Regions from separate parts of the Gordonia sp. SCSIO 19800 genome, predicted to be linked through region 2. Evidence: predicted binding sites of a transcription regulator. Region 2 holds the regulator's gene; each other region holds the start of a gene.
What was found. The regulator LexA, encoded in region 2, represses DNA repair genes until DNA is damaged. The targets are predictions, from matches to a motif close to CGAACANNTGTTCG.
Positions count from the first base shown of each region.

Region 1: a site for LexA is predicted at 5,263-5,276, ahead of KB201_RS09235 (HNH endonuclease signature motif containing protein). Genes of this name have one in related genera too.
Region 3: a site for LexA is predicted at 2,681-2,694, ahead of KB201_RS16125 (HNH endonuclease signature motif containing protein). Genes of this name have one in related genera too.

Region 1 is NZ_JAGRQM010000006.1:55,988-66,401, reverse strand. It holds gene KB201_RS09245 (aldehyde dehydrogenase family protein) at 1-1,353, opposite strand, end outside; gene betT (choline BCCT transporter BetT) at 1,353-3,539, opposite strand; gene KB201_RS09235 (HNH endonuclease signature motif containing protein) at 3,613-5,235, opposite strand; gene KB201_RS09230 (ATP-dependent Clp protease ATP-binding subunit) at 5,868-8,408, shown strand; gene KB201_RS09225 (enoyl-CoA hydratase-related protein) at 8,554-9,420, shown strand; gene KB201_RS09220 (hypothetical protein) at 9,425-9,799, opposite strand; gene KB201_RS09215 (HNH endonuclease) at 10,156-10,414, shown strand, end outside.
Region 2 is NZ_JAGRQM010000005.1:283,119-293,532, reverse strand. It holds gene hrpA (ATP-dependent RNA helicase HrpA) at 1-2,378, shown strand, start outside; gene nrdR (transcriptional regulator NrdR) at 2,352-2,852, opposite strand; gene KB201_RS08765 (LysM peptidoglycan-binding domain-containing protein) at 2,952-3,491, opposite strand; gene lexA (transcriptional repressor LexA) at 3,716-4,420, shown strand; gene KB201_RS08755 (phosphoenolpyruvate--protein phosphotransferase) at 4,398-6,107, opposite strand; gene KB201_RS08750 (DeoR/GlpR family DNA-binding transcription regulator) at 6,257-7,027, shown strand; gene KB201_RS08745 (1-phosphofructokinase family hexose kinase) at 7,024-7,989, shown strand; gene KB201_RS08740 (fructose-specific PTS transporter subunit EIIC) at 8,106-10,244, shown strand; gene KB201_RS08735 (HPr family phosphocarrier protein) at 10,343-10,414, shown strand, end outside.
Region 3 is NZ_JAGRQM010000014.1:49,435-59,848, forward strand. It holds gene KB201_RS16110 (hypothetical protein) at 1-1,095, opposite strand, end outside; gene KB201_RS16115 (YdcF family protein) at 1,296-2,357, shown strand; tRNA gene KB201_RS16120 (tRNA-Gly) at 2,399-2,472, opposite strand; gene KB201_RS16125 (HNH endonuclease signature motif containing protein) at 2,725-4,224, shown strand; gene dcd (dCTP deaminase) at 4,246-4,818, shown strand; gene KB201_RS16135 (UDP-glucose/GDP-mannose dehydrogenase family protein) at 4,951-6,387, shown strand; gene KB201_RS16140 (hypothetical protein) at 6,483-8,030, shown strand; gene KB201_RS16145 (TetR/AcrR family transcriptional regulator) at 8,065-8,655, opposite strand; gene KB201_RS16150 (MFS transporter) at 8,771-10,411, shown strand; gene KB201_RS16155 (PDR/VanB family oxidoreductase) at 10,373-10,414, opposite strand, start outside.

The DNA.
Region 1 (10,414 bases), on a different contig from region 2:
CCCGAAGTCGTTGACCCACACCGTTCCGGCCCGGATTCGTCCGGCGATGCGGCGGGCGCGTGCCGCGTCGGCCGACCAGACGGCCCCCGCGAGACCGTAGACGGTGTCGTTGGCCAGGGTCACGGCCTCGTCCTCGGTGGCGAAGGTCTCCACGGTGACGGTCGGTCCGAACGCCTCGTCGTGCACGCAGGCCATCGAACGGTCGGCGCGATCGATCACGGTGGGCAGATAGAACCATCCGTCGTCCAGGCGCCCCGAACCCGCATCGCCCGTGGCGAACGCGCCACCGGTGCGAATGATCGCGCCATCCGCACGAGCCTGTTCGACGTAGGCGTGCACCTTGTCGCGGTGTGCCGCAGAGATGAGCGGTCCGGTCTCGGTGCCCTCGGAGTAGGGCAGGCCCAGCCGGATCTGCTCCGCGCGGCGGACCAGCTCATCGACGAAGCGATCGTGTGCGGACTCCTCGATGATGAGCCGCGCTCCGGCCGAACAGACCTGCCCCGAATGCAGGAACGCCGCGTTGAGTGCGTTGTCGACTGCTGCTGCGAGGAGGTCGTCGGTGGCGCAGGCGTCGGCGAAGACCACGTTCGGGTTCTTGCCCCCGAGTTCGAGCGCGACCTTCTTCACCGTCGCCGCCGCCTCGCGGGCGATGACCCGGCCGGTCACGAGCCCACCGGTGAACGAGACCAGGTCGACGTCAGGATGAGACGACAGCGGAGCGCCGGCCTCGGCGCCCGCGCCCAGGACGAGGTTGCCCACGCCTGCCGGGAGACCGACCTGCTCGAGGACCTGCATGAGCAGGATCGACGTGTGCGGGGTGAGTTCGGCGGGCTTGAGCACGAAGGTGTTGCCCGCCGCCAGTGCCGGCGCGACCTTCCACGCCGCCTGCAGCAGCGGGTAGTTCCACGGTGTGATCAATCCGCAGACGCCGACCGGTTCGTACACGATGCGCGAATCGGCGTCGGGTGACCCGGTGTCGACCACACGCCCGGCGTCGGCCGCCGCGAGCTTGCCGAAGTACCGGAAGCAGTTCGCGATGTCGGTCATGTCGATGTCCGACTCGTAGGGCCGCTTGCCGGTGTCGAGGGTCTCGGCGCGGACGAACTCGTCTCGGCGCTCGTCGATCTGGGCGGCGACGCGGAGAAGGAGGTCCCCACGGTCGGCGGCGGGTGTGGCGCTCCACTCGCCGGCGTCGAACGCGCGGCGGGCCGCCGCGATGGCCTGCTCGGTGTCGGCCGCACCGCCCTCGGCCACCACACCGACGAGCGAGTTGTCTGCGGGACAGCGGATCTCACGGGTCCCGCCGGAGGCTGCGGCCCGCCAGCGGCCGTCGATGTAGAGGGTCTCGCTCATCAGGCCGGTGCTCCTTCAGAACTGCTGTCGGGGATGTCCGTGTCGTTGTCGGGCACGGTACCGTCGTCGGCGTCCGGATCGGGTTCGGGGTCGTGGTGATCGCCCTCGGAGTCCCGCAGATGTAGGTAGCCGAGATGGCGCTCGTACTGGTCGAGGATGTCGCCGATGATCTGGTCGCGGGTGTACCCGGCGAGCGAATAGCCCTGCGAGCCCTCGGTGAGGTACACCTCGCACCGGAAGTAACGATCATCGGAACGCTGCGTCCGGACCGCGTACGTCGGTGTCGGTGCCGAGACCGGCCACACGCAGTACTCGAAACGGGGAACTTCGGCGAGTTCGACGATCAGGCGCGGTGACGGCAGCCCTTCGTTCTCGGCCGACTCGTCGACCGTCGCGGTGATCCCCTCCCGGCCGAATTGTTCGGCGACCTCGGTCATGGCCGGTACGACGTTGGCTTCGATGAACTTCCGGGTCCCAACCCGGCCGGGGAAGCGCAGGGTGCCGATGAGTCGCTGTCGCCAGCTGCCGTGTTCCGTCGGGCCGCGCCCGACGGCGATCACCTTGGGCAGCGTCGTCCGGAAGCTGTCGAGTTTCACCGACTCGTTGCGGACGGCACGGAGCAGTGAGATGCCGATGAGCCCGAGGACGAAGGAGAACGGCAGGCCCATGATCACCGTCGCGGCCTGCAGGGTCAGGATCGACCCGTCGCCGCCGCCGGCGAACAGCATCGACAGGGTCAGCAGACCGATCGCCACCGACCAGAAGATACGAAGCGACCGTGTGCAATCGGCCATCGGGTCGTCGAGGCGGCTGGTGAAATTGCCCATCACGAGCGAGCCGGAGTCGGCGCTGGTCACGTAGAAGAGCAGGCCGGTAATCGTGGCGATCCCGATGAGCAGCGTCGAACCGGGGTATTGCTCGAGCAGCGAATAGAACCCGGCCTCGGGTGTGGACGCGGTCGTCTCGGCGAAGTCCGCATCGCCGCGGGCCACCTGCAGGGCGCTGTTTCCGAAGATCGAGATCCACACCAGGATGAAGCTGAACGGGACCACCAGAACGCCGAAGATGAACTGTCGCAACGTGCGTCCGCGCGAGATGCGCGCGAGGAAGAGCCCCACGAACGGCGCCCAGGCCACCCACCAGGCCCAGAAGAACAGGGTCCAGCCATCGACGAAGGCGCGGGCGTCGTTGCCGGGCGGCGGGTTCACCTGGTCCCACGCGAAGGTGTCGAGCGTCCGGTCGGCGAAGGTGGAGACGTAATCGCCCGCGTTCTGGACGAGGCCGTTGAGCAGGAAGTCGGCGTCCTTGGCGACCGTGATGTAGACGAGCATGCAGATCGCCAGGATCACGTTGATCTCGGAGAGGCGTCGGATGCCCTTGTCCACACCCGACGTCGCGGACGCGGTCGCGATCACCACCGCCAGGACGATGAGACCGATCTGGGCCGCCTTGCCCTGCTCGATCCCGAAGATCTCGTTCAGCCCGAAGTTGAGCTGGACGACCCCGATCCCCAGTGAGGTGGCGATGCCGAAGATGGTGCCGAGGACGGCCGCGACGTCGATCGCGTCGCCCCAGCGGCCTTCGACACGTTTGCCGAAGATCGGGTAGAGCGCTGCCCGGATCGTCAGCGGCAGATTGTGCCGGAAGGCGAAATACGCGAGCGCGCCGCCCATGAGCGCGTACATCGCCCACCCGGTGACCCCGTAGTGGAAGACCGTCCACGTGACCGCCTCGCGCGCAGCCTCGTTGGTCTCCGCGGGCCCGGTCGGCGGGTTGAGGAAATGGGTCACCGGTTCGGCGACCGAGAAGAACATCAGATCTATGCCGATCCCCGCGGCGAACAGCATCGCCGTCCAGGTGAACAGGCTGTACTCGGGGCGCGATTCCTCCGGTCCGAGCCGGTAGCGCCCGTACTTGCTGAGGCCCAGGAAGACCACGAGGCCGACGATGGCGGTCGCGAGGATGAAGTACCACCAGCCGAACCACCGGGTGATGAAGTCGCGGACGTCGTTGATCGTCGACTCGGCCGCCGCCGGGGCCGCCAGCGCCCAGGCGGCGAAGGCGACCACGATGACGGCCGAGGCTATGAAGACGGTCAGATTGACCCGGCGCGTGGGCAATCGCCGCTCGCCGGTCTTGGTCTCGGCATGGACCGACGTGGACGGTCGAGCGGCGTCATCACTCATGGACCACGACGCTAGTCCGATCGCCGATGGGGCGGACTGTTTGGACGGATCCGTGTGAGTTGTTCTACCCGGTTCAGTGGGTGGCGAGTAGCTCCATGAGGTGCGCTTCGACGAGGGAGGGGCGGACCTGTCGTCGGCCGGGTCGGGGTGGTCGGACGTCGATGACGTGGCTGACTGTCGCCCATGAGCGGCGTGCGTCGTCGTGGGTGTGGCCGTCTGGGCGTGGTTGATCGCCGGGCCGGGTTGGTGGTCCGTGGATGTCGTTGCGCACGGTGCTGAGGTGGTGTGCGAACCGCCTGGGTATGTCGGGTCGGCGGTTGAGGCGTTCGGGGTTGGGTGGTGCGCCGGGTTCGGCGTTCAACCGCCAGAGGCAGCGGCCTTCGTCGGGTCCGTCGCGAACCACTCGGGTGGTGTATTGGCCGGGCTGGTTGCCGACCATGCGGTTGTGGCGTGGGCAGGCGGGGGCGAGGTCGTCGATGTCGGTGAGCCCACCCTTCGCCCAATCCTTCTGGGCGTGATGCATGTCGACCTGGGTGGCGGGCTGATCACACCCGGGTGCCGAGCACACTTCACCGTCGGGGCGGGCAAACGACGCCAGGCGTTGTTCGCGGGTGGCGAGACGTTTGCCGCGTCCGAAGTACAGTGGGACGGTGGTGGCGTCTTTGAAGATCGCCAACCACGGCTGAACATCACCGGCCATCGCGATCAGGTCCCGGATGGGCAGCAGGGTTCCGGTGGCGGTGGTGGCGAGTCCGGCACCCCGGATCAGATCACCGAGGTCGGCTTTGATGATCAGTTGCATCGGCAGCCCACGATGCGTGGTGCCGAGAGTGCCGTCAGCAAATTTGGCGGCCAGTGCGGCGTCGAGTGCGTCGTGATTGGTCTGGGCGAGGGTGCGGCCGTCGCGGTCGGCGGCGGCTGTCAGGGCATCGGGGTCAGCGCTGCCGGCCGGTCCGGACGGCGACTGCGGGTCGTCGGGGTTGTTGAGTCCGGGTTTACCCCAGACAGCGAACATCATCGACAACCGGGCGTGGAGTTCGGGAGTGACGGTGCCGGAGATGGTGGCGGTGCCATCAGCGCGTTGCCGACCGATCCACAGGCCGCGACGCCGTTTCTGATCCGAATCGTCGGCGAGGGTGCCGTCGGGGTCGAGATGAGCGAGCAGCCGAGCACCGAGTTGGGTGATGTCAGCAGGTGTGTGGTCGGCGGCGATCTCGGCCATCTGTCGTTCGGCGGCGACCTTGATGTCGTGGTCGATGGCGACTGGGATGCGGTCGAGGACATCCAGGGCGGCCTGCACGTGTCCGGAGCCGACCGCTCCCACAGCGAACGCCTCGGCCAGCGTGGGGTGTTCGGGCTCCAGAATGTCGCCGCCGAGGCTGGTCCGGTGGGAGGTGGCATCCATCTGCTTACGACGCCGCACCGGGTTGGACACCCGCAGCCGGTGGGTCATGAACTGCATGAGTGTCCTGCAGCCTGCCTTGCGGGGGAGGTCGCGGGCCTCGACCTGATCGATCTGCCGGTCACCGGCCACGGTCAGCCGGGCGATCGCTTTCTCGGTGTCGGCCGCCAGATCAGCCAATTCGGCATCGGTACACGGCGCCAGGTCCACGGTCTGCAACTCGTCGAGGATGCGGTGGAGGTCGGCCACCAACTCGACGGCACGCGGTAGCGGCGTCGTGGTCTCGTCAGACATGGTCACCTCCCCCGAGAACCGTTGCTGCGAATGTACGTTCGAGTGTACACGGCCATCGGTCGCCGTCAATACCAAAAATGTTGTCGTGCAACAGAACTGAGCGCCTACATCTTGTCGGTGTCGTGTGATAGGCGTCCGCCGCGTGTCGTGGCCGTGCTCGCCGTGTATCGGGCCGTACCCGGATGCACCCTGCTGCTCGTTGGTGTGCGACGGTCGCAGTCAAGCGAGGGCCAGATCTACCGAGGCCCGGCAGCGGCCCGGGTGGTCCCCACTCGCCTCCTGTGGTCTCGTCGGCCGGCGGTTTCCGCGATACCCGGCTGCTGTCGGGCACAACGCGGGCGCCGCGTCGCGGGTCCCAGCGCCCGGTGGGGGCGCATCCCGGGCCGTCGGCGGCCCGTTCGCTCTCGGCGTAGACGGCGGGGAACACAGCCCCGGCCTGCGCAGTTGTACTGTGCACATCCCCGCCGCATCGGTGGATCGATGCACCCTGCGCAGGCGTTAACTGCAGGTGCACCCGAGACGACCTCTAGAGTGGAAGCAGGCTGGTCGTCGTCTATCCGCACCGGTTGTCCTCTGGGACCTCCGAGGTGGTCTCCGCGGCGGCCGGGGCGCTAGCAATGTGAGGGAGAACAATGTTCGAACGGTTCACCGACCGCGCGCGTCGGGTTGTGGTTCTGGCCCAAGAAGAAGCGCGCATGCTCAACCACAACTACATCGGTACCGAGCACATCCTCCTCGGCCTCATCCACGAGGGCGAGGGCGTGGCGGCCAAGGCGCTCGAGTCGCTCGGGATCTCGCTCGAAGGGGTTCGCAGCCAGGTCGAGGAGATCATCGGCCAGGGCCAGCAGGCGCCGTCGGGACACATCCCGTTCACCCCGCGTGCCAAGAAGGTGCTGGAGCTCTCGCTGCGCGAGGCCCTGCAACTCGGCCACAACTACATCGGTACCGAGCACATCCTGCTCGGCCTGATCCGCGAGGGCGAGGGCGTCGCTGCCCAGGTGCTGGTGAAGCTCGGCGCCGACCTCAACCGGGTCCGCCAGCAGGTCATCCAGCTCCTGAGCGGATACCAGGGCAAGGAGCCGCAGGAGGCGGGCACCGGCGGTCGCAGCAGCGAGTCCGGCACCCCGTCGACCTCGCTGGTCCTCGACCAGTTCGGTCGTAACCTGACCGCCGCGGCCTCCGAGGGCAAGCTCGACCCGGTCATCGGCCGGGAGAAGGAAATCGAGCGCGTCATGCAGGTGCTCAGCCGCCGCACCAAGAACAACCCGGTGCTGATCGGTGAGCCCGGCGTCGGCAAGACCGCCGTCGTCGAAGGCCTGGCGCAGGCCATCGTGAACGGCAAGGTCCCCGAGACCCTCAAGGACAAGCAGCTCTACACCCTCGACCTCGGTTCGCTGGTTGCGGGCAGCCGCTACCGCGGTGACTTCGAGGAACGCCTCAAGAAGGTGCTCAAGGAGATCAACACCCGCGGCGACATCATCCTGTTCATCGACGAGCTGCACACGCTCGTCGGCGCAGGTGCCGCCGAGGGTGCCATCGACGCCGCAAGCATCCTCAAGCCGAAGCTGGCCCGCGGCGAGCTGCAGACCATCGGCGCGACGACCCTCGACGAATACCGCAAGTACATCGAGAAGGACGCCGCACTCGAGCGCCGCTTCCAGCCCGTGCAGGTGGGCGAGCCGTCTGTCGAGCACACCATCGAGATCCTCAAGGGCCTGCGCGACCGGTACGAGTCGCACCACCGCGTCTCGATCACCGACGGCGCGCTGGTCGCCGCCGCCACGCTGGCCGACCGCTACATCAACGACCGGTTCCTGCCGGACAAGGCGATCGACCTCATCGACGAGGCCGGCGCGCGCATGCGCATCCGCCGGATGACTGCGCCGCCAGACCTGCGTGAGTTCGACGACCGCATCGCCGATGCGCGCAAGGAGAAGGAAAGCGCGATCGACGCGCAGGACTTCGAGAAGGCCGCCAGCCTCCGCGACAAGGAGAAGCAGCTGGTCGCCGAGCGCGCCGAGCGCGAGAAGCAGTGGCGCAGCGGTGACATGGACGTCGTGGCCGAGGTCGACGACGAGCAGATCGCCGAGGTCCTCGGCAACTGGACCGGCATCCCGGTGTTCAAGCTCACCGAGGAGGAGACCACGCGTCTGCTCCGCATGGAGGAGGAGCTGCACAAGCGGATCATCGGGCAGGAGGACGCCGTCAAGGCGGTCTCGAAGGCGATCCGTCGTACCCGTGCCGGCCTGAAGGATCCGAAGCGGCCGTCGGGCTCGTTCATCTTCGCCGGTCCGTCCGGCGTCGGTAAGACCGAGCTCTCCAAGGCGCTGGCGAACTTCCTGTTCGGCGAGGACGACGCCCTCATCCAGATCGACATGGGCGAGTTCCACGACCGCTTCACCGCGTCGCGTCTGTTCGGTGCCCCTCCCGGGTACGTCGGCTACGAAGAGGGCGGGCAGCTCACCGAGAAGGTGCGCCGCAAGCCGTTCTCGGTGGTGCTGTTCGACGAGATCGAGAAGGCCCACTCGGAGATCTACAACACCCTGCTGCAGGTCCTCGAAGATGGTCGTCTGACCGACGGTCAGGGTCGCACGGTCGACTTCAAGAACACCGTGCTGATCTTCACCTCGAACCTCGGTACCTCGGACATCTCCAAGGCCGTGGGCATGGGCTTCTCGTCGAGCGACGGGACCCAGTCGAACTACGAACGGATGAAGCAGAAGGTCAACGACGAGCTCAAGAAGCACTTCCGCCCCGAGTTCCTCAACCGCATCGACGACATTGTCGTGTTCCACCAGCTCACGCGGGAAGAGATCATCCAGATGGTCGATCTCATGCTGACCCGCGTGGAGGGTGCGCTGAAGAACAAGGACATGGCTCTCGAGGTCACCGACCGCGCGAAGGCCCTGCTGGCCAAGCGCGGCTTCGATCCGGTGCTGGGTGCGCGTCCGCTGCGTCGCACCATCCAGCGCGAGATCGAGGACCAGCTCTCGGAGAAGATCCTGTTCGGCGACATCGCTCCCGGACAGATCGTCCTGGTCGACGTCGAGAACTGGGACGGCGAGGGCGACGGCGACGACGCCCGGTTCGTCTTCACCGGCTCGGAGAAGCCGCGCATGGTTCCCGACGCACCGGTCGAGCTCACCAAGGCCGGCGAGGCCGACGCGAGCTGAGCGCAGCCCGTCTGAGCTGATCTGACACCAGCGGCGGCGTCACCCGACAGGGTGGCGCCGCCGTTGTGTTGTGCCCGGCTGGTGCGCGGTTCCGCGGATTGACACAGCCGACGCGGAGTGTCCCAGCGCCCGATAGCATCGATCTGTGACGAGCGATACATCAGAGGTCGGGCGCAAGTCCCGACAGGACCAGCCCACCATCACCGTCGAGCGAGATGGGGAGATCGCGATCTTCCGGCTCAATCGACCCGACCGGCTCAACGCCTTCACCATGCAGATGGGGGAGGAACTGCGGGCCGCGTTCGACGACACCGACGCTGACGACTCCGTTCGTGCCGTCGTGCTGACCGGCAACGGCCGCGCGTTCTGCGCCGGCGCCGATCTCGAGGCGGGCGGGTCCACGTTCGACGCCTCGTCGGTGGTGGACTCAGACGAGGTTCCAGCGGACGAGGGCGGGAAGTTGACGCTGCGGATGTTCGCCTCGCTCAAGCCGATCGTGGTGGCGGTGAACGGTCCGTCGGCCGGCGTCGGCGTCACGATGACGCTGCCCGCCGACGTCCGGATCGCCTCGGAGGACGCGAAGTTCGGGTTCGTCTTCGCCGCCCGCGGCCTGGTGCCCGAAGCCGCGTCGAGCTGGTTCCTGCCGCGGCTCGTCGGGTTGCCGACCGCACTGCAGTGGACGATCGGCGCGAAGATGGTGCCCGTCGCCGAAGCCCATGAACGCGGGCTGATTCAGCAGGTGGTCCCCAAAGACCAGGTGCTCGAGACCGCGATCGCCGTCGCCCGCGAGATGACCGCGAACAGCGCCCCCGTCTCGGCGGCGCTGACCCGACAGCTGTTGTGGCGGATGGCCGGTGCGCCCAGTCCGCTCGATGCCCACCACGCCGACTCGAAGGCGATCTTCTACCGCGGGCAGTCCGGTGACGTGTACGAAGGCGTCATGTCGTTCCTGGAGAAGCGTCCGGCGACCTACCCCAACACCGTGTCGGAAGATCTACCCGAGATCTTTTGATCACTCAGTCGAGGGTCCCGGCCTGAATGCCGATCTCGAGTACCACGAAGATCATCGCCAGCTGGATGGCGCAGCACCACGCAGCGGCCGGCCAGGCCGGGAGTCCTCGGCGCACGCGGCGGACGACGAGGGTCACCGACACCGCCACCAGCACCACGGCCGACCCGATGCCCACCCCGATGGCGACCTCGGTCCAGACCGGACTCCCGCACTCCTCGAAGGCGCACGCGTCGGTGACGAAGACCGTCAGGCCCGCGACGGCGATCGTGATCATCGCCAAGACGGCGTGCACCAGTCCCAGCACCACCGACGCGAACGCGGCGAGGGTCGACACGGGTGGCTGCGGAGGGGGATTCTCGGCGGTCTCCTCGGTGGGCATCCGCCGACGATAGCGTCGGACATTCTCCCGCGGGACCGGCGCGCGGTGAAAAACTCCTGCAAACAGCCCGTGTGAACTGGGTGAACATCCGAACACGCCGGACATAAACGGTGGCAGCGTCCATCGACCGCGGTTATCGTGGCGACAGAGCAGGCCCGACCAACGAGAGGAGGTGACGCAGATGTCGATGGGTGACAAGGCTTTCGCCGGCGAGTGGCGGACGGCCCCCTCCGACCGTCCGTGCGGACTGAAGTCCGACGGAAGGCCGGGACCGATCACATCACGCGTCACCAGCTCCTGAGGTCATGAACCTCGGTGGTCGGCGCACTCACTCGCCCACGCATCGAGGAGCTGTCATGACCATCTTCGTCACCAACGCCGGACTGCAGATCCTGGCGCGCGTCACGTGGCGTCGCGCCGCGGTTCTGTTGACCACCGAGGTCGCGCGGAACGTCGAGGGCACGCCGCTGGTCCGCGTCGTCCATTCGCCGACGCTGTCCCTGCCGATCCACAAGGTGGTGGCGATCAAGCGAGATGCCTACCGCCCGTTCGCCGGTAAGACGATGGACTCCTACGCGTCGAACGCAACCATCCTGCGGCGCGATCAATGGATCT
Region 2 (10,414 bases):
TCGCCGGACATGAACTGGGTTGTCTCGACCACCTTCTCGTGATCGCCGCCGCGATGTCGCTCCCCGATCCACGGGAACGGCCGGCCGAGCACCGTGAGGCCGCCGACGCCCAGCACCGGCGCTTCGTCGTCCCGCAGTCGGACTTCCTGTCCTACGTGGAGCTGTGGCGGTACCTCGGCGAACAGCGCAAGGAGTTGTCCGGCAGCCGCTTTCGACGTATGTGCGAACGGGAGTACCTCCACTTCCTGCGCATCCGGGAGTGGCAGGACCTCCACCGGCAGCTGACCGAAATCGTCAAGGACCTCGACTGGTCGGTCGCGCCCACCGAACTCGACGCCGACGCCGTCCACCGATCCATCCTGTCCGGGTTGCTCAGCAACATCGCCGCCCGCAACACCGAGGGCCGCGAGTTCACCGGTGCGCGCAACACCACACTGACGATCTTCCCCGCCTCTCCGCTCGCCAAGAAGCCGCCCGCCTTCATCATGGCGGCCGAGGTCCTCGAGACGTCGCGCCTGTTCGCCCACACCGTCGCCGGGATCGATCCGCTGTGGGCCGAGAAACTCGCCGGTGATCTGGTGAAGCGCACCCACAGCGAACCGCACTGGTCGGCGAAACGCGGAGCGGCGATGGCCTACGAACGCGTGACCCTGTATGGGGTCCCGCTCGTCGCCCGCCGGCGCGTCGACTACGGCCCCATCGACCCGGTGGTCTCGCGAGAGCTGTTCATCCGGCACGCTCTCGTCGAGGGCGATTGGCGGACGCAGCACGCCTTCTTCGACCGCAATCGCAAGCTTCTCGAGGCCGCCTCGGACGTCGAGAACCGCACGCGCACCCGGGGTCTCGTGATCACCGAGGACCAGCTCTTCGAGTTCTACGACCAGCGGCTACCGGCCGACGTCACCTCCGCTCGGCACTTCGACACCTGGTGGAAGAAGGCCCGCCGGGCCGAACCGGATCTGCTGGATCTGCGCCCCGAGGACGTCACGGGAGGCACCGACGTCGCCCCGACGGACTATCCCGGCGCCTGGCAGCAGGGCGACACCCGACTCGAACTGCGCTACCGGTTCGAACCGGGCGCACCCGACGACGGCGTCACCGTCGTGATCCCGCAGGCACTGCTCCCCCATGTCCGACCGGCCGGTTTCGACTGGTCGGTACCGGGCATGCGCGCCGAACTGGCCACCGCACTGGTCAAGTCGCTACCGAAACAGCTGCGCAAGAGCATGTCACCCGCGCAGCGGTTCGCCGAACTCGCGCTCGGCCGGCTCACCCCGCGCAAAGAGCCGCTGGCCACCGGGCTGGCGCGCGAGCTCTCCGCGATCACCGGGATGCGGGTGACCGCAGCCGATTTCGACACCGACCGGGTACCGCCGCACCTGCGCATGCATTTCGCGGTGGCCGACGACTCCGGGCGGATCGTCTCCCGCGCCGACTCGTTGCCCGAACTTCAGCAGACCGGAACGCCCGCGGCGCCGAAGACGGTGTCGCGCACCCTGTATCGGACCTGGACCGCAGACGGGATCGGCTCGCTCGCCGAGCAGACCACGGTCGATGTCGCGGGGCAGCGGCTGACCCGGTACCCGACGATCGACGTGGTCTCCGATGCGAAGGGCCACGCGCGGGGCGTCGTCGTCGTCGATGCGGCGAGCCCCGAGACACGAGACCGCCTCCTGCGACGAGGGATCGTCGCCCTCCTCGACCTCGCGATACCTCCGCTGCACAAGCGGATCGCCGGCTCGCTGAGTCCGGTCGAACGACTCGCCCTGAGCCAGAGCCCGTACTCGACCACCGAGGCACTGCTCGCCGACTGCACCCGACGGGCCATTCGGGACACGGTCGCCGACATCGACGACGCAGAGCTCGCCGCGGTTCGCTCACCACAATCCTTCTCGGCGCTGCTCGAACGGATCCGGCCACGGGTCGCCGCGGCCGCACCGGACTACTTCTCGCTGGCCGTCGCAGCCCTCGAACGGATGTCCCCGCTGCGGGCGGCGATCGACCGGCACGCCGGTTCGCTGGCTGCCGACGACGTCGCCGAACAGGTCGCCCACCTCGTGTTCGACGGATTCGTGGCGGCTACCGCGCGACGCCACCTGGAGAATCTGCCGCGCTATCTCGACGGCGCGCAAGCACGTCTGGAGGCACTACCCGCGTCCGCAGCACGCGACCAGGCCGGGGTGGCCGCCGTCGATCGCGTCGTCGAACGGTGGGCCCAACGCCTCGAACAGGTACCCGAGCACCGGCGGGCGGTGGTCGACGACGAAGCGCAGTGGCTCGTCGAGGAGTTGCGCGTGGGGCTGTTCGCCCAGCGTCTCGGCACCGCGTTCCCGGTGTCGGAGAAACGGGTCCTACGAGCTCTGGACCGACTCGGCTGACACGGGTTCGGCGAGCGCGCTCCCGGATCCCGATGCCGCCTTCAGGTCGTCGATCTCGCGCTGGAAGTCCTCCACCGAGTCGAACGACCGGTACACCGAGGCGAAGCGCAGATACGCCACCTCGTCGAGATCGCGGAGCGGGCCCAGGATGGCGAGTCCGACCTCGTTGCTGGGGATCTCGGCCGATCCACTGGCGCGCACCGTGTCCTCGACCTGCTGGGCGAGCTGCGCGAGCGCGTCCTCGGCGACGTGGCGGCCCTGACAGGCTCGCCGCACGCCACGCATGACCTTCTCCCGGCTGAACGGCTCGGTCACGCCGTTGCGTTTGACCACCGCGAGCACGGCGCTCTCCACGGTCGAGAACCGGCGACCGCACTCCACACAGGAGCGACGGCGGCGGATGGCCTGCCCTTCATCTGCGACACGCGAGTCGATGACCTTGGTGTCGTCGTTCTTGCAGAAGGGGCAGCGCATCGTGTCCTCACGCAGGTCGCGGGACGCTGGAACGCACCCGAAGCGTGCGCCCCGCCGCTTGTCGGCCGGCCCCTGTGACATCGAGGATACCGCCCGGCCTCAGCGGTACCGGGGGGTGAGCAGGGGCTGGCCCACCTGCAGCGCGCTCGACCCCAGATCGTTCATCGCGACGATCTCGTCGATCACGACCTCGCGCGGCATCTCGGGTGCCACCCGGCCGGCGATCGAGCTGAGCGAGTCCCCCGAGCGCACATGGACGACCTCGGAACTCACGGCGGACGGTGTCAGCGAGTCCGAGTAATTCTGGCCGACGACACCGAACACCCACACGACGAACGCCAGCCCGACACCGGCGAGGAGCGCGACCGCGGTGCGGCGGCGGCGACGGAACACCGCCGCGTCGGGCCCGACCGGGCCACGTCCCCGGACCCCGACCGGAGAGCCACAGTGGGTACCGCCCACCCGCGGGGTCACCGGCGATGCCCCCCGCGGCCGGGTGCCGGCCGGCCGGTTGTCGACCGGTCGGCCGCCGTCGGACAGCGGGGCGCGGGTCCGGACGCGATCGGCGCGGTCGGTGCGCGGCCGGACGGCGTCGGGACGGTCGGTGCGGACGGGAGCGACGAGAGTGGCGGTGCGCATGGTGCCCTCCGGTGTTCGGGTGTCTGGGATCGTGCGGGTGTGGTGGTCGGTGTTCGAACATCGATCAGATGTTCGATGCACTGATGTTCGAATTTGTAGCACGACGTCCCGACAAAGTCTCGCGACACATCGAACAAATGTTTGAGGTGCCGGTCGCACTCCGCTAGGCTCGGACCCGGCGCAAGCCATCTACCAGCACGTTCCGAAGACGAGAGGAACCGAACATGAGTGACACCGGCGATAGGCGCGGCCGAGCGCGGGGCGCCGACGACGAGGCCCCGTTCGACGCCGCCGCCGCCGAGGCCTCACTCACCCCGCGACAGGCCGGGGTCCTGGAGGTGATCCGCCGCTCGGTGCGCGAGCGCGGTTATCCGCCGAGCATCCGGGAGATCGGCGACGAGGTCGGCCTGGCCTCGACGTCATCGGTGGCCCATCAGTTGCGGACGCTGGAACGCAAGGGGCTGCTCAAGCGCGACGCGAACCGTCCCCGTGCGGTCAACATCGCCCCGAGTGACACCCCGTCGCCGGACACCCCGACGGCCGGCCAGCTTCCCGAGCCGACCTTCGTGCCGGTTCTCGGCCGTATCGCGGCCGGCGGTCCGATCCTGGCCGAGGAGGCCGTCGAGGACGTCTTCCCACTGCCCCGTGAGCTCGTCGGCGAGGGATCGCTCTTCCTGTTGCGCGTCGTCGGCGAGTCGATGATCGACGCCGCGATCTGCGACGGCGACTGGGTCGTGGTCCGGCAGCAGAACGTCGCCGACAACGGCGACATCGTCGCGGCCATGATCGACGGCGAGGCCACCGTGAAGACCTTCAAGCGTCAGGGCCCGAACGTCTGGCTCATGCCGCACAACGAACTGTTCGATCCGATCCCGGGCAACGATGCCGTCATCCTCGGCAAGGTCGTCACCGTGATGCGGCGAGTCTGACCTCTCCACCGACCGAACCGTCGAGCACCGCCGCGGCCGCCTCGCGCGCCGCGGCGGGATCCGAGGTGGACAGGGCAGCCTCGGCGGCGGCCCGGCAGTCCGGTGCGGACACCTCGCCGAGCCGGGCCCCCACGGCCGCCGCAGCAGCCGGCGCGCTGGACAGCGAGGTGACCCCGAGACCGACGAGCACGCAGGCGAGGTTCGGATCGGCGGCGGCCTCGCCGCACACCCCGACCGGCTTTCCCTGACGTGCACCCGCTGCCGCGACACCCGCGATGAGGCTCAACACGGCCGGTTGCCACGGGTCGGTCAGTCCGGCGAGATCGGCCGACATCCGGTCGGCCGCCATCGTGTACTGGGTCAGATCGTTGGTGCCGATGGACACGAAGTCCACCTCGGCGAGGACGGCTTCGGCCAGGATCGCCGCCGCGGGCACCTCGATCATCACCCCGGCGACCAGACCACGGCCGCGGACCTCGGCGGCGAAGGTGCGCGCCTCCGCCGGCGAGGCGATCATCGGCGCCATGACCCACGGCGCGACGGCCGACCCCGACGCGGCCTGCGCGATCGCGTCGAGCTGATGCGCGCGGATCTCGGGGTGCGCCAGCGCGATCCGATCGCCCCGCACGCCGAGCGCTGGGTTCGATTCGTCGGGATGGGTCACGAACCGGAGCGGTTTGTCGGACCCGGCGTCGAGGGTGCGGATGACCACCTTCTGCCCGTCGAACGCATCGAGCACCTCCCGGTAGATCGCGGCCTGCTCGTCCACCGACGGTTCGTCGGCACGCTCGAGGAACGCGAGTTCGGTGCGGAAGAGCCCGACGCCCTCGACGGGGTACCCGGCCGCGGCGCGTGCCGACGATCCGTCGGCGACGTTGGCGAGCACCGCCACGGCCACCCCGTCGGCGGTCTGCCCCGGACCGGTCCAGCCGGCGACGAGTGCGGCATGCCGCCGATCCTCGTCGACGCGAGCCCGGGCCGCCTCCGCATCGGGCTCCACCTCGATCCGCCCGGTGCTGCCGTCGACGAGAACGGTTGTGCCGGGCTCGATCTCGTCCAGGTCGGCCACCGCCACCACGCACGGGATCCCCAGCTGGCGCGCGATGATCGCGGTGTGGCTGGTCGGTCCGCCGAGGCGGGTGACGAGGGCGATGGTGCTCGTGGGGTCGAGGCCCGCGGTGTCGGCGGGCGCGAGGTCGTCGGCGAGCAGGACCGACGGCACCTCCGGAGTGGGCACACCAGGTTCGGGTAGGCCGAGCAGTTCGGCGAGGACCCGGTCGCGCACGTCGTTGAGATCGGTGACCCGCTCGGCCATCAGTCCGCCGAGCTTGGTGAACACCGCCGCGAACTGTTCGGTGGCCGCGACGGCAGCGGCCTCGGCGGGGGCGCCCTTGCCGATGAGCGCGGTCGCGGCACCGATCCAGCCGCGGTCCTCGGCCAGGCCCGCCGTCGCGGCGAGCACCTCGGCCGTCACCCCGGTGTTCTGCGACGCGCGCGTGCGCAGCCGCGCGGCGACGGCGCCGGCCGCGGTGGCGAAGCGCGTGACCTCGTCGGCGCGCCGTTCCTCGGCGATCTCCACACCGACGCCGAGCTTCTCCGGCGAGTGGTCGGGTCGCTCGCCCGGCCACAGCGCGGGACCGTGGGCCAACCCGCCGACCACCGGGGTTCCCGTCAGGATCTGCGCCATCGTCTTGCCTCTCACTCGACTACCGATGTGACCACCGTTACAAAAAGTGCTTGACTTGTCAACACAAACAGGCGTAAACACAATTACTACAACATCCAATCCCACACGCCTCAACAAGCGGGTTGGTCGAAACCGGAGATCGGAGCGGTGTGTACGCCGAGGAGAGACAACAGGCGATCGTCGACGAGGTGCGACTCGCGGGGCGGGCATCCGTGGCCGCGCTCGCCGAGAAATTCGACGTCACCAGCGAGACCGTCCGACGCGATCTCGCGGTACTGGAACGCGCCGGACATCTCCAGCGGGTCCACGGCGGCGCCGTGCGCGCCGAGATCATGCGCACCCTCGGCGAGCTCGGGATCGACGAACGGGAGTCGAGCCAGATCGAGCAGAAGACCGCGATCGGCCGGGCGGCCATCCGGTTCCTGCCGCCCGACGGCGGCTCGGTGCTCTTCGACGCCGGCACCACCACCTACCGCGCGGCCGAGGCGACCGCTCCCGATCGGAGGCTCACCCTGTTCACCAACAGCCTGCCCATCGCCGGCCTGCTCGCGGGAACCCATCCCGACGGTCTCCATGCCCTCGGCGGACGCGTACGCGGTCTCACCCAGGCGACCGTGGGCGTCGACACCGTGGACGCGCTTCGCCGACTGCGCGTGACCACCGCCTTCATCGGGACGAACGGCCTGAGCGAGGCCCACGGGTTGTCGACACCCGACCCGGACGAGGCCGCGGTCAAGGCGGCGATGGTCGCAGCCGCGCAACGGGTCGTAGTCCTTGCCGACAGCTCGAAGATGGACCGCGAGGACCTCACCTCCTTCGCCGGACTCGACGACGTCGACGTCCTCATCACCGACTCCGGGATCGACCCGGCCTATTCGGCGGCCCTGTCCGCGCGTGGCGTCGAGGTCGTGATCGCATGATCGTCACCGTCACCGCCAACCCGAGTCTCGACCGCACCCTCGAACTCGGCGCACCGCTCGCCCGCGGCGAGGTGCAGCGCGCCGGCGTGGTCCGCACCGAGCCGGGCGGCAAGGGCGTCAACGTGGCCCGGGTCGTCGCGGCCGCGGGCCTGGCCACCCGCGCACTGCTCCCGGCGCGGCCGGGCGACCCGTTGCGGGCCGCACTCGACGACCTCGCACTCCCCTACGACGCCGTGCCGGTCGAGGGCGAGGTCCGGTCCAACATCACCATCGCCGAATCCGACGGGACGACCACCAAGATCAACGCACCGGGCGTCACCTTGACGGGCCCGGATCGCGAGGCGCTAGTCGGGCTGATCCGTGAGCACGCCGGCTCCGCGCAGTGGGTCACCCTCTGCGGTTCGCTGCCTCCTGGCGTCCCCGACGACTGGTACCGCTCGATCGCCGACGACCTCGTCCTCGCCGGCTGCCGGGTCGCGGTGGACACCTCGGGCGCTCCCCTCCGTGCCAGCGTCACCGGTCGCGTCGACCTGATCAAGCCCAACGAGGACGAGCTCGCCGAACTGACCGGCGCCGACCCCGGACAGCTCCGAGAAGCACTCGCGCGCAACGATCTCGGACCGGTCATCGACGCCGCTGCGACCATCGCCGAACAGATCGGGGGCAACGTCCTCGCCACCCTCGGCGCCGTCGGGGCCGTGTTGGTCACCGCATCCGGCGTGTGGTCGGCGACCCCGCCGCCGATCGTCCCGCGCAGCACCGTCGGCGCCGGCGACTCGTCACTGGCCGGCTACCTCATCGCGCAGAGCACCGGGGCCGCGCCCGCCGACTGCCTCCGGTCGGCCGTGGCGTACGGCGCGGCGGCCGCATCGCTCGCCGGCACCCAGGCCCCCACGCCCGACCACCTCGACCTCCCCGGCGTGCGGGTGACCGAACTGTCGGGAGCCGCGCGCATGACCTGACGGCACCGTCCCGGCGGGTCCCCACATCCATCCAACACCGCACCCATCCAGCACCGACTCCATCCACCATCGACCCACCCAGCACCGACCCCACCCTTTCCACCGAAGGACATGCCATGACCGAGCAGATCATCACCGCGCAGACGGTGAGTCTCGACGTCGACGCCGGCGGCGATCCCGCCGCCGTCATCACCACGCTCGCCGACGCCCTCGCCGCGGCCGGCCGGACCACCGATCCCGCCGACCTCGCGCGGGCCGCACTGGACCGAGAAGCCAAGTCCGCCACCGGACTTCCCGGCGGCATCGCCATCCCGCACGCCCGTACCGCGTCGGTGACCGCGGCCAGTCTCGCCATGGCGCGGCTGTCCCGCAAGGTCGACTTCGGCGCACCGGACGGGCCGGCCGACCTGGTCTTCCTCATCGCCGCGCCCGAGGGGGGTGCCAGTGCGCACATGAAGCTCCTCAGCTCGCTGGCCCGCTCACTCGTCCGGCCCGACTTCGTGGCCTCGCTCCGCGCGGCCGAGAACGAGGAGCGGGTCATCGAATTGGTCAACGAGGCCATCGACCCCGCACCCCCGGCCCCCGCCACCGCGCCGACCGCCACCCCGTCGACCCCTGCCCCGTCGACCACTGCCCCGGCCGCCGCGGCAGCACCAGCGACGTCGACCACGGAACCCGAAGGTGCGCCGGCCCGCCCGGACTCGGACCGGACCCCGGACCCGGGACCGGCCACGCCGCGCATCGTCGCGATCACCGCATGCCCGACCGGCATCGCCCACACCTACATGGCGGCCGACGCCCTGAAGTACGCCGCCGAGCGGGCCGGCGTCGAGTTCGCGGTGGAGACCCAGGGGTCCTCGGCGACCACGGCCTTCGATCCGGATGTGATCGCGTCGGCCGACGCCGTCATCTTCGCCACCGACGTCGGGGTCAAGGACCGCAACCGGTTCCGCGGCAAACCCGTCATCGCATCCGGGGTGAAGCGCGCCATCAACGAGCCCGACGCCATGATCGCCGAGGCGGTCGCGGCGGGGCGCGACCCGAACGCGGCGCGCGTCACCGGCGACGGCGCGGACGCGGACGCGGCCGACTCGTCGAAGTCGGGCATCGGTCTCGCCGGCCGTACACGCCAGGCACTCATGACCGGTGTGAGCTACATGATCCCGTTCGTCGCGGCGGGCGGACTGCTCATCGCGCTCGGCTTCCTGCTCGCCGGCTACGAGGTCGCCAACACGAACCTCGACGACGGCGGCACCCTCAGCGACGGCGCGTTCATCGCCCTGAACAACAGCCTCTGGGATCTGCCGGCGGGCGGGTTGTTGCAGTACCTGGGCGCGGTGAGCTTCGCGATCGGCTCGGGCGTGATGGGCCTGGCGGTACCGGTCCTCGCGGGCTACATCTCCTTCGCGATCGCCGACCGCCCCGGTATCGCACCCGGTTTCGTCGCCGGCATCGTCTCGCTCGCCGTGGGCGCCAGCTTCATCGGCGCACTGATCGGCGGTCTCATCGCCGGCGTGGTGTGCCTGTGGATCGCGCGGACCCCGGTGCCCCAGTGGGCTCGTGGTCTCATGCCGGTCGTGGTCATCCCGCTGTTCGGCAGCATGATCGTCGGCGGACTGCTCTACATGGTCCTCGGCAAACCGCTCGCCTGGCTGACCGAGCAGATGAACAGCGGCCTCGAGAGCATGTCCGGCGGATCGGCCATCGCCCTCGGCATCGTGCTCGGCCTGATGATGTGCTTCGACCTCGGCGGACCGGTCAACAAGAGCGCGTACCTGTTCGCCACCGCCGGGATCGCCGACGCGGCGACTGCCGGACCCGCGCAGTTCCAGATCATGGCGGCGGTCATGTGTGCCGGCATGGTGCCCCCGCTCGCCCTGGCTCTCGCCACTGTCGTCCGACCGGGCCTGTTCACCGAACCGGAGCGCGAGAACGGCAAGGCCGCATGGCTCCTCGGCGCGTCGTTCATCTCCGAAGGTGCCATCCCGTTCGCCGCGGTCGACCCCTTCCGGGTCATCCCGTCGATGATGGCCGGTGGTGCCCTGAGCGGTGCGCTGATCATGGCCTTCGGTGTCGAACTGCGCGCCCCGCACGGCGGCATCTTCGTCTTCTTCGCCATGAACAACTGGGTCCTGTTCCTCGTCGCGCTGGTCGCCGGTACGGTGCTGTCCGCCGTCCTGGTGGTCGCGGCCAAGCAGGTGCACCGCAGTCGCGACGCCGTCGCCTTCGACGAACTCGAGGCGGTCGCCGTCTGACACCCGATCACACGACCACCTGACATCCGGGGCGCTCCCCGGCACCGAATCGCCCGATAACCACCGCAGAACACACGACAACACTCGAAGGAGTTCCCATGCCCAGCACCACCGCCACCGTCGGCTCCGCAGTCGGACTGCACGCCCGCCCCGCCACGATCATCGCCGAG
Region 3 (10,414 bases), on a different contig from region 2:
GAGGCTTGTCAGTTCGGAGACCAGTTCGTGCACCGGGTCACCGGGACCGATGTCGTAGGTGCACTGGTCGTGCCTCGGGTCCGGGACGAATGCCCAGAAGAGTGCGGTTGCCGTCCCGGCCGCCCGCTGACCGGCGACCTTGGTCCGGAAGTCGTCGGCGCGCTCGGATGTCGAACCGCATGAGCCGGCATGCTGGCCGATCTCGTTCACCGCGAGGGGTTTTCCGACTACGCGTGCCTGGCGTAGACGTTCGGCCAGTCCGTTCCACTGATCCCCGGGGAGCGCGACACCGTCCGCACCGTAGTCGTGATAGTCCAGGACGTCCACGTACGGGGAGCCGGCGACGTACTGGTAGTCGGGCCCGGCGATGCCGCACTGGCCACCGCCGGTGAAGCCGGACCAGATCACCGCCCCGCCGTGCAGTCGGGTGACCATCGCGCCTGCGCTGCCGAAAAACGACCGCAGTACGCGCGCGGCGTCGACCGGGCACGACCGCTGCTGCCATCCACACGACTGATCGCCACAGATGGACGGTTCGGGTTCACCCACCAATTCCCATCCCGCCAGGGCCGACCTGCTCTTCCAGCGTCCCACTGCCGTCCTGACCCACTGCTCGAACGTGAGTCCGCCCGCGCCGGCGACGGTTCGCCAGCCGGATCGGTACCAGTCCCGTTCCTTGAAAACTCTGCTCTCGCATGCGCCATCGGCGGCCGCGAGGACAGGCAAGACCATCTGATCGTGCCGTGCGGCGGCGTCGAAGACGGCATCCATCGGCCCGAAATCCAATTTTTGGGTGTACTTGTTCACGGCCAGTTGAGCGAACAGATTGAAGCGGGTGAGCGAATGCGGAGGTAAGGCGGCGAAATAGTCGTCGAGATCAACCATCGCTCCGCATCCGGCATTCACCGACCAATCGGTGGCCAGCTGGTAGGCGTCGAATCCGGATGGCCACCACTGGCGTCCATCAAGGGTCAACCCAGCCGGAGTGGCATCGACCCGGTTGGGCGCCGCATGAGCGGGCGGCGGCAGCAGCCAACTCAGGAGCAGGCCGATGCTCAGCACCAGAATCGGAGTTCTCATCGCGGGCAGATGCATGTGTGCGTCCTGGGATGACGAGGACCGACTGTGGCGTCGGCCCAACTCGTTCGATGATTGCACGCCGGCCGCGCGGTTTCGATCGCGTCCGAGAATGGGTACGGAGAAACGTTTCGTGTGCGCCGAGATCGAGTTAGAGCCGCTGGGCTCATTCCTCATTCGCCGACCTGCGCGACACCTGTGACACCATCGTGCTCGTGATGGGCGTACCGATAGTTGCGGCAGTGCTGCTCATCGCGAGCGCGGTGCTCGCATGGCAGGACCCACGTCGTCTGAGCCCCGGCATCCTGCTGACCGCGGGCTTGTCGGGCGTGATGCTCGCCGCGGTGATCGCGGCCGTGGACAGTGGCGTCGACGACGACGGCTCGGTTCTCGCGCCGGCGGTCGTCATCGTGGCCCTCGGACTCGTTGCGCTGCTTGCCATCCTCATTCTCGGGGTGTCGTTGATCGCCAACGGCGTGACGCTTCTGCGCCGAGAGGGGCGCCGTCCATCGAACCTGCTGTCGGCGCTCCTGGGTGCACTCCTGTCCGGTTACGCGCTCGCTGTCCTGCTCGGGATCATCGTCGGATGGTTCGACGTGTCGACGAGCAACGCGCTGCTCAACTTCCTCCTGGCGGTGGGGATGCCGGCCGGTTACCTGGGGTTCGTGTTTGCCTCGCTGCTGCTCTGGTCGTGGCTGTACGGCCGGTGGAGCAGGTGGCGGGCGCGACGGGCGAAGGTCGGCGCGATCATCGTCCTGGGTGCCGGTCTGCTCGACGGGTCCCGCGTCGGTCCGCTGCTGGCATCACGACTCGACCGCGGTCGCGAGATCTATGATCTGGCCCGGGCTTCCGGCCTGGACCCGCTGATCATCTGCTCCGGAGGCAGAGGTGGCGACGAGCGGCTGTCGGAGGCCGCGGCGATGGCCGAGTACCTCGTGTCGAAGGGCGTCGATCGTGATGCCATCGCACTCGAGGACCGATCCACCGACACCGCGGAGAACCTCCGGTACTCGAGGCGTGTGCTCGACGAGCGTGGAGTGACCGAACCGGTCGCGGTGGTGACGAGCGGCTATCACGCCTTCCGCGGAGCGATGCTCATGCGGTCTGCCGGGATCGACGGATTCTCGACCGGCGCCCACACCGCGCGATACTTCGTCCCCAACGCCCAGGTCCGTGAGTTCTTGGCGGTTCTGCGTGACCACCGATGGATCAACGGAGTCGTCCTGGTCATGCTCAGTGTGCCGCTGATCGCCGGCACCGCTGTCGCTCTCTTCGGCTAGTCGATCACCGGACCAGGGGGCCTCGCGAGTTGCGGTGATGGTGGAGCCGATGACGGGAATCGAACCCGCGTATTCAGCTTGGGAAGCTGATGTTCTGCCATTGAACTACATCGGCGTGCGAGTGCCGGACTCGCGAACGACAGCCTAGCAAACCCGTGGCCGGTCCGGTCGCCGGCACGCGCAGATGTCGCAGAACGTGGCGTCAGGCGCAACGAACTGCGACATCTGGGCGAGACCGGGTCGCGGCGGGGCGACGCGATTCGGTTGCGACGCAGAACAACTCGCCGGAAGGGGTTGCGCGCCGGGCGATCGGCCGGTAGTCTCGAACGTAGTTTCGAGTAAAGCCATGATGACGGGGGATGAAATCATGGCTTCTACAGGGCCATCTGCAGCACCACCACTTCTTCTCGACCAGTACAAGCGCCTGCATGCACTTATGGACGAGATCGCCGAGACGCAGTCCACGGATTGCTCCGACACTGACCTCTTACAGGTCGCGATCGAGCACGAGCGTGCCGAACGACGGTTGCTGTCGCTGTTCACCGATCACATCGTCGACATCGACGAGCGGTCGGCGTACCGGAAGATGGGGTGCCAGACCGTCTCCAACTTCCTCTGCCATGGTCTGAACCGGCGCGGCGAGGCGACCCGCCTGATGAACCGGGTCTGGGCCTTGGGCAGGTTTCCGGACATGCAGGGGGTGCCGCTCGAACCGCGCTTCCCCGAGACCGCCAAAGGTGTTGCCGACGGCGAGATCTCGGGACGCCACGTCGACGTCGTCATCGAGGTGATGCGCAAGATCCCCGCCGACGTGGACCCTGCCGACCGGGAAGCCGCCGAGGCAACGCTCGCGCAATACGCACGCGAGTACGACCCGTCGTCACTCCGTGATCTCGGCGCCCGCATCCTGGCCCACCTCGACCCCGACGGAACCATCACCGACGATCGCGACCGCGCCCGTAACCGCGGACTCAAACTCGGGCCGCAAGACGCCCAACTGATGTCCCGGCTGACCGCAACGCTCGACCCCGTGACGCGCGCCATGTTCGACGTCGTCTTGTCGGTGTGGGCCGCTCCTGGGATGAACAATCCCGCCGATCCCGAGTCGCCCACCGGGAACCCCGCCGCCGCGGACCCCGACGCGCTGGCCGCCGCTGCCGGACGCGACGAGCGCTCCGCGGAGAAGCGGAACCACGACGCGTTGCGCGCCATGCTGCGCTTCGTGCTCGACGCCGGCGCGCTCGGGGGTTCGCACCACGGGCTGCCGCCACACCTCGTCGTCTCCATCACCGAATCGGCGCTGCGCGACGCGGCCGGCGACCCGGCACGGACCGCGACGGGAACCCTCCTACCCATCAAGGACGCCATCGACCTCGCCGCCGCCGCGCAGCATCATCTCGCGGTGTTCCGGGACCACTCCAGTGAGGTGCTCTACCTCGGGCGGTCCCGGCGATTGGCCTCGCGCGCACAACGAATCGCCGCGGTCGCCCGCGACGGCGGCTGCACCTTCCCGGGATGCACGCGGCCGTCGTTCGACTGCGAGATCCACCACGTCGTCGAGTGGGACGCCCACCACGGATCCACCGACCTCGACACCCTCGCGACCGCCTGCCCACCACACAACCGAGTGGTCGGCACCGGGGTGGATCAGTGGGCCACCACCATCGCCACCGAAGGGGTCGACGCCGGCCGCGCCGTCTGGCACCCGCCCCGCGCGCACCCGTCGCCGACGCCGCGGATCAACCATGCCCATCGCACCGACGCGATCCTCGACCGAATGCGCGCTGATGTCCGGCGGCGGCGCAGAACAGCGGTGCCGGAGAGCGGAGGGTCGGCGCCGACCGACACCGGCGCAGATCCTCCCTGACCATTCGATAACCTCGACACCGTGCTGCTCTCCGACCGCGACATCCGCGCCGAGATCGCTGACGGGCGCCTCGCCATCGATCCGTTCGATCCCGCCCTCGTCCAGCCCTCCAGCGTCGACGTCCGGCTCGACGGCCTGTTCCGGGTGTTCAACAACACCCGCTACACCCACATCGACCCCGCACAACGCCAAGACGAACTCACCTCGCTGGTCGAACCGGCCGACGGTGAGCCCTTCGTGCTGCACCCGGGTGAGTTCGTGCTGGGGTCCACCCTTGAAGTGTGCTCGCTGCCCGACGACCTCGCCGGCCGGCTCGAAGGCAAGTCGTCACTCGGTCGGCTCGGCCTCCTCACGCATTCGACGGCGGGCTTCATCGACCCCGGCTTCTCCGGCCACATCACCCTCGAGCTGTCGAACGTCGCGAACCTTCCGATCACCCTCTGGCCCGGCATGAAGATCGGGCAGCTGTGCCTCATCCGCCTCAGCAGCCCGGCCGAGGAACCGTACGGCAGCGCGTCGGTCGGATCGAAATACCAGGGACAACGTGGCCCCACCCCTTCGAAGGCGTACCTGAATTTCCAGAAGCACGACTGAGGGGTTTCGACTCGGCTCAACCGGCGGGTGGGCGGACCGGGTGGGCGCGGCTCCGGAAGTTCACCCAGCCGATGACAACCCGCCACGACGAGGATGGTTACCGGTGGTTCCGCCTGGGTAACCGTTGCCCTCATGAAGCTCACGGTGATCGGATGCGGCTACCTCGGTGCCACTCACGCGGCCTGCATGGCCGAACTCGGGCACGAGGTCGTCGGCATCGACGTCGATCCGTACAAGATCGAACGCCTGCAGGCCGGCGAGGTCCCGTTCTTCGAGCCGGGGCTCGCCGACATCCTGCGCCGCAACATCGACGCCGGACGACTCCGCTTCACGACCGACCACCTCGCGGCCGCCGACCACGCCTCGGTGCACTTCCTCGGCGTCGGGACCCCGCAGGAACCCCGCGGGCACCGGGCCGACCTCTCGCACGTGTACTCGGCGATCGACGCGCTCGTGCCGACGCTGCGGGGCGCCCACCTCATCATCGGCAAGTCGACCGTACCGGTCGGCACCTGCGCCAAACTCGCACAACGGATCTCGGTACTGTCGCACGCCGGGGCGGATGTCGAACTGTCGTGGAGTCCGGAGTTCCTGCGCGAGGGATTCGCCGTCGAGGACACGCTCCGGCCGGATCGGCTCGTCCTCGGTACCGGTTCGCTCGACCCGAGCGGCCTCAACACGGCCGCCGACGACCCCGACGCCGGGTCGTCGGCCGGGGAGGTCACCCGCGAGATCTACCGCGAGATCCTCGAGACCGGCGTGCCGTTGATCGAGACCGACTGGGCCACCGCGGAACTCGTGAAGGTCTCGGCGAACGCCTTTCTGGCCACCAAGATATCGTTCATCAACGCGATCAGTGAACTGTGCGAGATCGCCGGCGCCGACATCAACACCCTCGCCGACGCGATCGGGCACGACCCGCGGATCGGACGCCGATTCCTCAACGCCGGTCTCGGTTTCGGCGGCGGTTGCCTGCCCAAGGACATCCGCGCCCTGACCGCGCGCGCCGACGACATGGGCGCCCCGCGGGCCGTCGGCTTCCTGCGGGAGGTCGACGCCATCAACATGCGTCGCCGGGGTGCGGCGGTGGAACTGGTCTTCGAGGCCCTCGGCGGCGAGGTCCTCGGGCGCAACGTCGCCGTCCTGGGCGCCGCCTTCAAACCGGAGAGCGACGACGTCCGTGACTCACCCGCGCTGACGGTGGCCAGCAGGCTGGCGCTCGAAGGGGCGTCCGTGACCGTCTTCGACCCGAAGGCCATGGACAACTCACGACGCGTCCACCCGAGCCTCGGCTACGCCACCTCGGCGCGCGACGCGTGCGACCGGGCCGACGTCGTCGTCATCGCCACCGAGTGGGCCGAGTTCGTGCACATGGCGCCCGAAGAACTCGAGGGCGTCGTCCGCGCCAAACGCATCGTCGACGGCCGGCGCTGCCTCGACCCGCAGATGTGGCGCGACGCGGGTTGGGACTACCGCGCCCTGGGCGGCCCCGCTCCCACCCGCCCTGCGCCGCGAAACCACCCGTCCGAGCAGGTGAACGGATATGCGCCGGGGGCCACCGTCCGCTGAGTCGTGCTAGGTTGAGCTCGCGACTGTCCAGGGGGCACCTACTCGCCGGTGGGGGACATGAGGCGAGGTGCACGTGAGGTGCAGGAATCAACCAGATGACCGACACGGTGGCCGATCCGGCCGTGACACCGACGTCTGCGCAGGCAGAGGTCACGGTCAGTGCTGCCGTCGTCGACGCCGTGCGCGCCGAACTCGCTGAGCGGGGGATCGCGCAGAATGCCGAGGTCGTGCTGTTCGATCTCGATCCGCGGGCGGGCGTCTCGGTGGGACGGTTGGACCCGGCTCGAGGGACCGTCGCGGACTCCTACTCCGATTCCGGTCTCACCCTCGCCGTCCTGGATGAGGTGATCGCCGACCATCTCGTTCGGGTCGGGCGGGTGGCGGCACCGACCTCGCGCGAATGGCACGAGGAGGTCCTCGACCTCGTCACCCGCGGCCGCGAGCGGCTCCGCGAGTCCGACGGCACCTTCCTGATGGGCCGCGACCACATCCGGCTGTTCCGCATGGCGCGCCGCGACGTCGCCGAAGCCGGAGCCCCGCTGACCGCACGCGCCGAGGACCTCGCTCGCGCGGCGGTGTCCGGAGCCTCCGCCCCCGCGGTCGTGGTCACCGATCGCGTGAGCGCATGGCCCGGCCTCCGGGACGCGATCGCGCGAGCGGTACCCGTGCCGGTCGTCGACGTCGCTCCGTCGGGAAGCATCACTCGGCCCCCGGTGCACGGCGGACACGCGGCGGAACCGGAGGTACCGCACCCGATCGCGGTGTCCGGCGATGTGATCGAACCGGACGTGGAAGTGGCGACCCCGCCCGCCGAACAGGATGCGGTCCCGACCCGGCCGGATGACGGTTTCTCGGCCCCCGCCGAGATGGCCGAGATCGCTCCGAGTGGCGACGACCATACGCACGATACGCACGACACCCCCATCTTCGAGTCCGTCACCCAGTCGCCACCGGTGGTGGCCACGGCGTTCGGGGCGCTCGCTCCGTATGTTGCTGCCCCGGATGTCCCTCGCGCCCAGCCGCTTCGGGACGACCAGCAGTTCTCCGAGCTCTCTCCGGTCGGTCACGATCAGCGCACGCCGACGAATCCGGTTGCCGAGCCGCCGCCGTCGGCCGAGTTTGCGCCACGGTGGACGTCGGCGCATACGCCCACGCCGCCCGTCCGGTCCGGCGATGGGGAGGTGAACGTCGATCCGATGGCCGGGTATTCGGCGGACACAGGGTCGGCCATCGGGGCTCCACCGCACTCCGACGTGTCCGTAGCAGGGCCGCAGGCGGCCGGCGCGAGGCGACGGCGGCACGGAGGCAAGCGCGTTCTCGCCGCGGTGGCGCTGCTGTGCGCGGTGGCCGTCGTCGCGGTGGCCACGGCGTTGGCCGTCGGACACGATGAGGCGTCGCCGACCGTGGCCGCGCCGCTTCCCCAGCGCACCAGCGCCACCCCGGAACCCGAATTCGCCGATCCCGCAATCTATGCCGAGGCCCGGCAACCGGCGCGCCGATACACGACTCCTCCCCCGCCGGAGACGACGACGCCCTCCGCGGAGGAACCCGCGCCCCGGCCTCGTCCCCGGCCGCGGACTCCGCGTCCGCCAGGTGGCGTGACGATCCCGCTTCCCGGTCTGCCGCCGATCGTCCTGCCCTGACGCACGAACCCGATGACCGTGTCCGAGCCGGGTCTCAGTCGCCGGGCCGGGGCGCCAGTGCGCGCGCCACGAAGTCGAGGACGTTCTCATAGTTCGCCGATGCATCGACGTCGGGGTGATAGGCATGGGCGAGTTCGAGACTCACGGCGCCGTGAACGGCGGACCAGGTCTGCATGGCTTGTTCGACGGGGTCGGCGGACAAGATGACCCCGGCCACCTGGCCGTACCGGATGGTGTCGACGAGGACCTCGAATGCATTTGCGGCCACGTCGATCTCGGGCGTGCACTGCGCTGAGAACATCAGCCCGTAGAGCACCGGATTGGCGAGTGCGAACTTCCGGTACGCCACACCGGCGTTGCGCAGACGAGTCGCCGGATCGTCATCCCTCGTCGCAATCGCCCGTCCGAATTCGGCGTAACCGTCGGTGACCAGGGCGTCCAGCAGGCCGTCCCGGCCGTCGAAGTGGTTGTAGACGCCCATCGGGGCGACCTTCGCCTCACCGGCCACGGCCCGAACCGTCAGACCGGCCGTGCCATCGCGCTCGAGGATCGTGCGACCTGCCCGGAGCAGCGCGGATCGGACGTCGGCGCCTGCTGTACGCGTGCGCGGCTTCGCGGGAGACATGTTGACAACCTACTGGAACGGTGTTCTTCTTGAATAGAACACTGTTCTACAAAACTGGAACGTTGTTCTAACGGATCGACGAAACCGCTTGCGCCACCCGACCAGGAGAAGATCGATGCCAACCGAACGCACGCATGCTCGCTGGTGGGCGCTGGGCGCCCTCAGCTTCGCCGAACTACTCGTGATGATCGACAACACGATCGTCAACGTGGCCCTCCCGACGCTCGCCCGCGACCTCGGCGCCGGGATCTCGGGCCTGCAATGGATCGTCGACGCCTACACGCTCGTCTTCGCCGGCCTGCTGTTGACCGGCGGCTACCTCGGTGACCGGTTCGGGCACCGTCGGGTGCTCCTCACCGGCATCGGAGGTTTCATGCTGGTGTCGGTGCTGGCGGCGTCATCCCAGAACCTCGGGCAGCTCGTCGCCGGCCGTGCGGGGCTCGGGGTCTTCGCGGCGCTGGTCTTTCCCGCCACGCTCGCGATCATCACGACCATCTTCGTCGATGCCCGGGAACGCGCGATGGCTGTCGGGATCTGGGCGGCGGTCTCCGGAGTGGCAGTGGCCATCGGACCGGTTCTCGGCGGCTGGCTCCTCGAACACTTCTCGTGGACATCGGTGTTCTGGGTCAACGTCCCGTTCGGTGTGGTGGCCCTCGCGATGATCCTGGCGGTCGTACCCGGCACGCGACCGGTGTCGGTGCCCCGGTTCGACGCGCTCGGGGTCGTGCTCTCGATCGCCGGCCTGGGCCTGCTGACCTTCACCCTGATCGAGGCGCCCCACGTCGGTTGGGCCACGCCACGCACGGTGGCGGGTGTCGTTGTCGCAGTGGCCATCCTGGCGGTGTTCGTGGCCACACAGCTGCGGATCGCGCACCCCATCCTCGACGTCCGGCTCTTCGCCAACCGGCGCTTCGCCACCGCGGCCGGGATGATCAGCGTGGCGTTCTTCGCGCTCTTCGGCTTCATCTTCCTGATCACGCAGTTCTTCCAGGCGGTGAAGGGATACGGTCCGCTGGCGGCCGGTGTCCGTACCCTTCCGTTCGCGATCGTGATGGCGGCGCTGTCGCCGGTTGCGATGGCACTGTCGCACCGTTTCGGGCCCCGGGTGGTCTCGGTGACCGGTGCCTTCCTGATGTCCGGCGGGTTCGCGCTCGTCGAGCTCTCCGCGCGGGACTCCGGGTATTGGGAACTCATCATCTGGGCGATGTCGCTGATGGCGGCGGGTCTCGCCTTCATCTCCGGTCCGTGCACCCAGCTCATCATGGACGCGCTGCGTCCGGAACAGGCCGGTGCGGGCAGTGCGGTCAACGACACGACACGCGAGATCGGCGGGACGCTCGGTGTCGCGGTCCTCGGGTCGATCCTGACTTCGGCGTATGTCGCCGGGGTCGGGGACCGGCTGGCGGGCAGCGGGTTGCCGGCCGCGGCGGTCGACGCGGCGAAGCAATCGGTGATGGCCGGGGTCGGGGTGGCCGACCAGGCGCCGGGCGCGATCGGTGATGCGGTCCGGATCGCGGTGCAGGACGCCTTCATGGTCGGGTTGCACGACGCGGTCTGGGCCGCGGTCGCCGTCACGGCGGTCGCGGGCGTCGCGGCGGCATTCTTGTTGCGGGGGAGCGGGAACCCTTCGTGGCTCGTCGCTAACGCTCCTCGCACCTCAGGGAGCGGACGGGTTGTCGCCAGCGCTCCTCACACCTCAGCTCAGGGGGCGGAAGCCTCAGAGGTCGAGGGTGAGATTCCCGCCGGGACTGCGTGATAC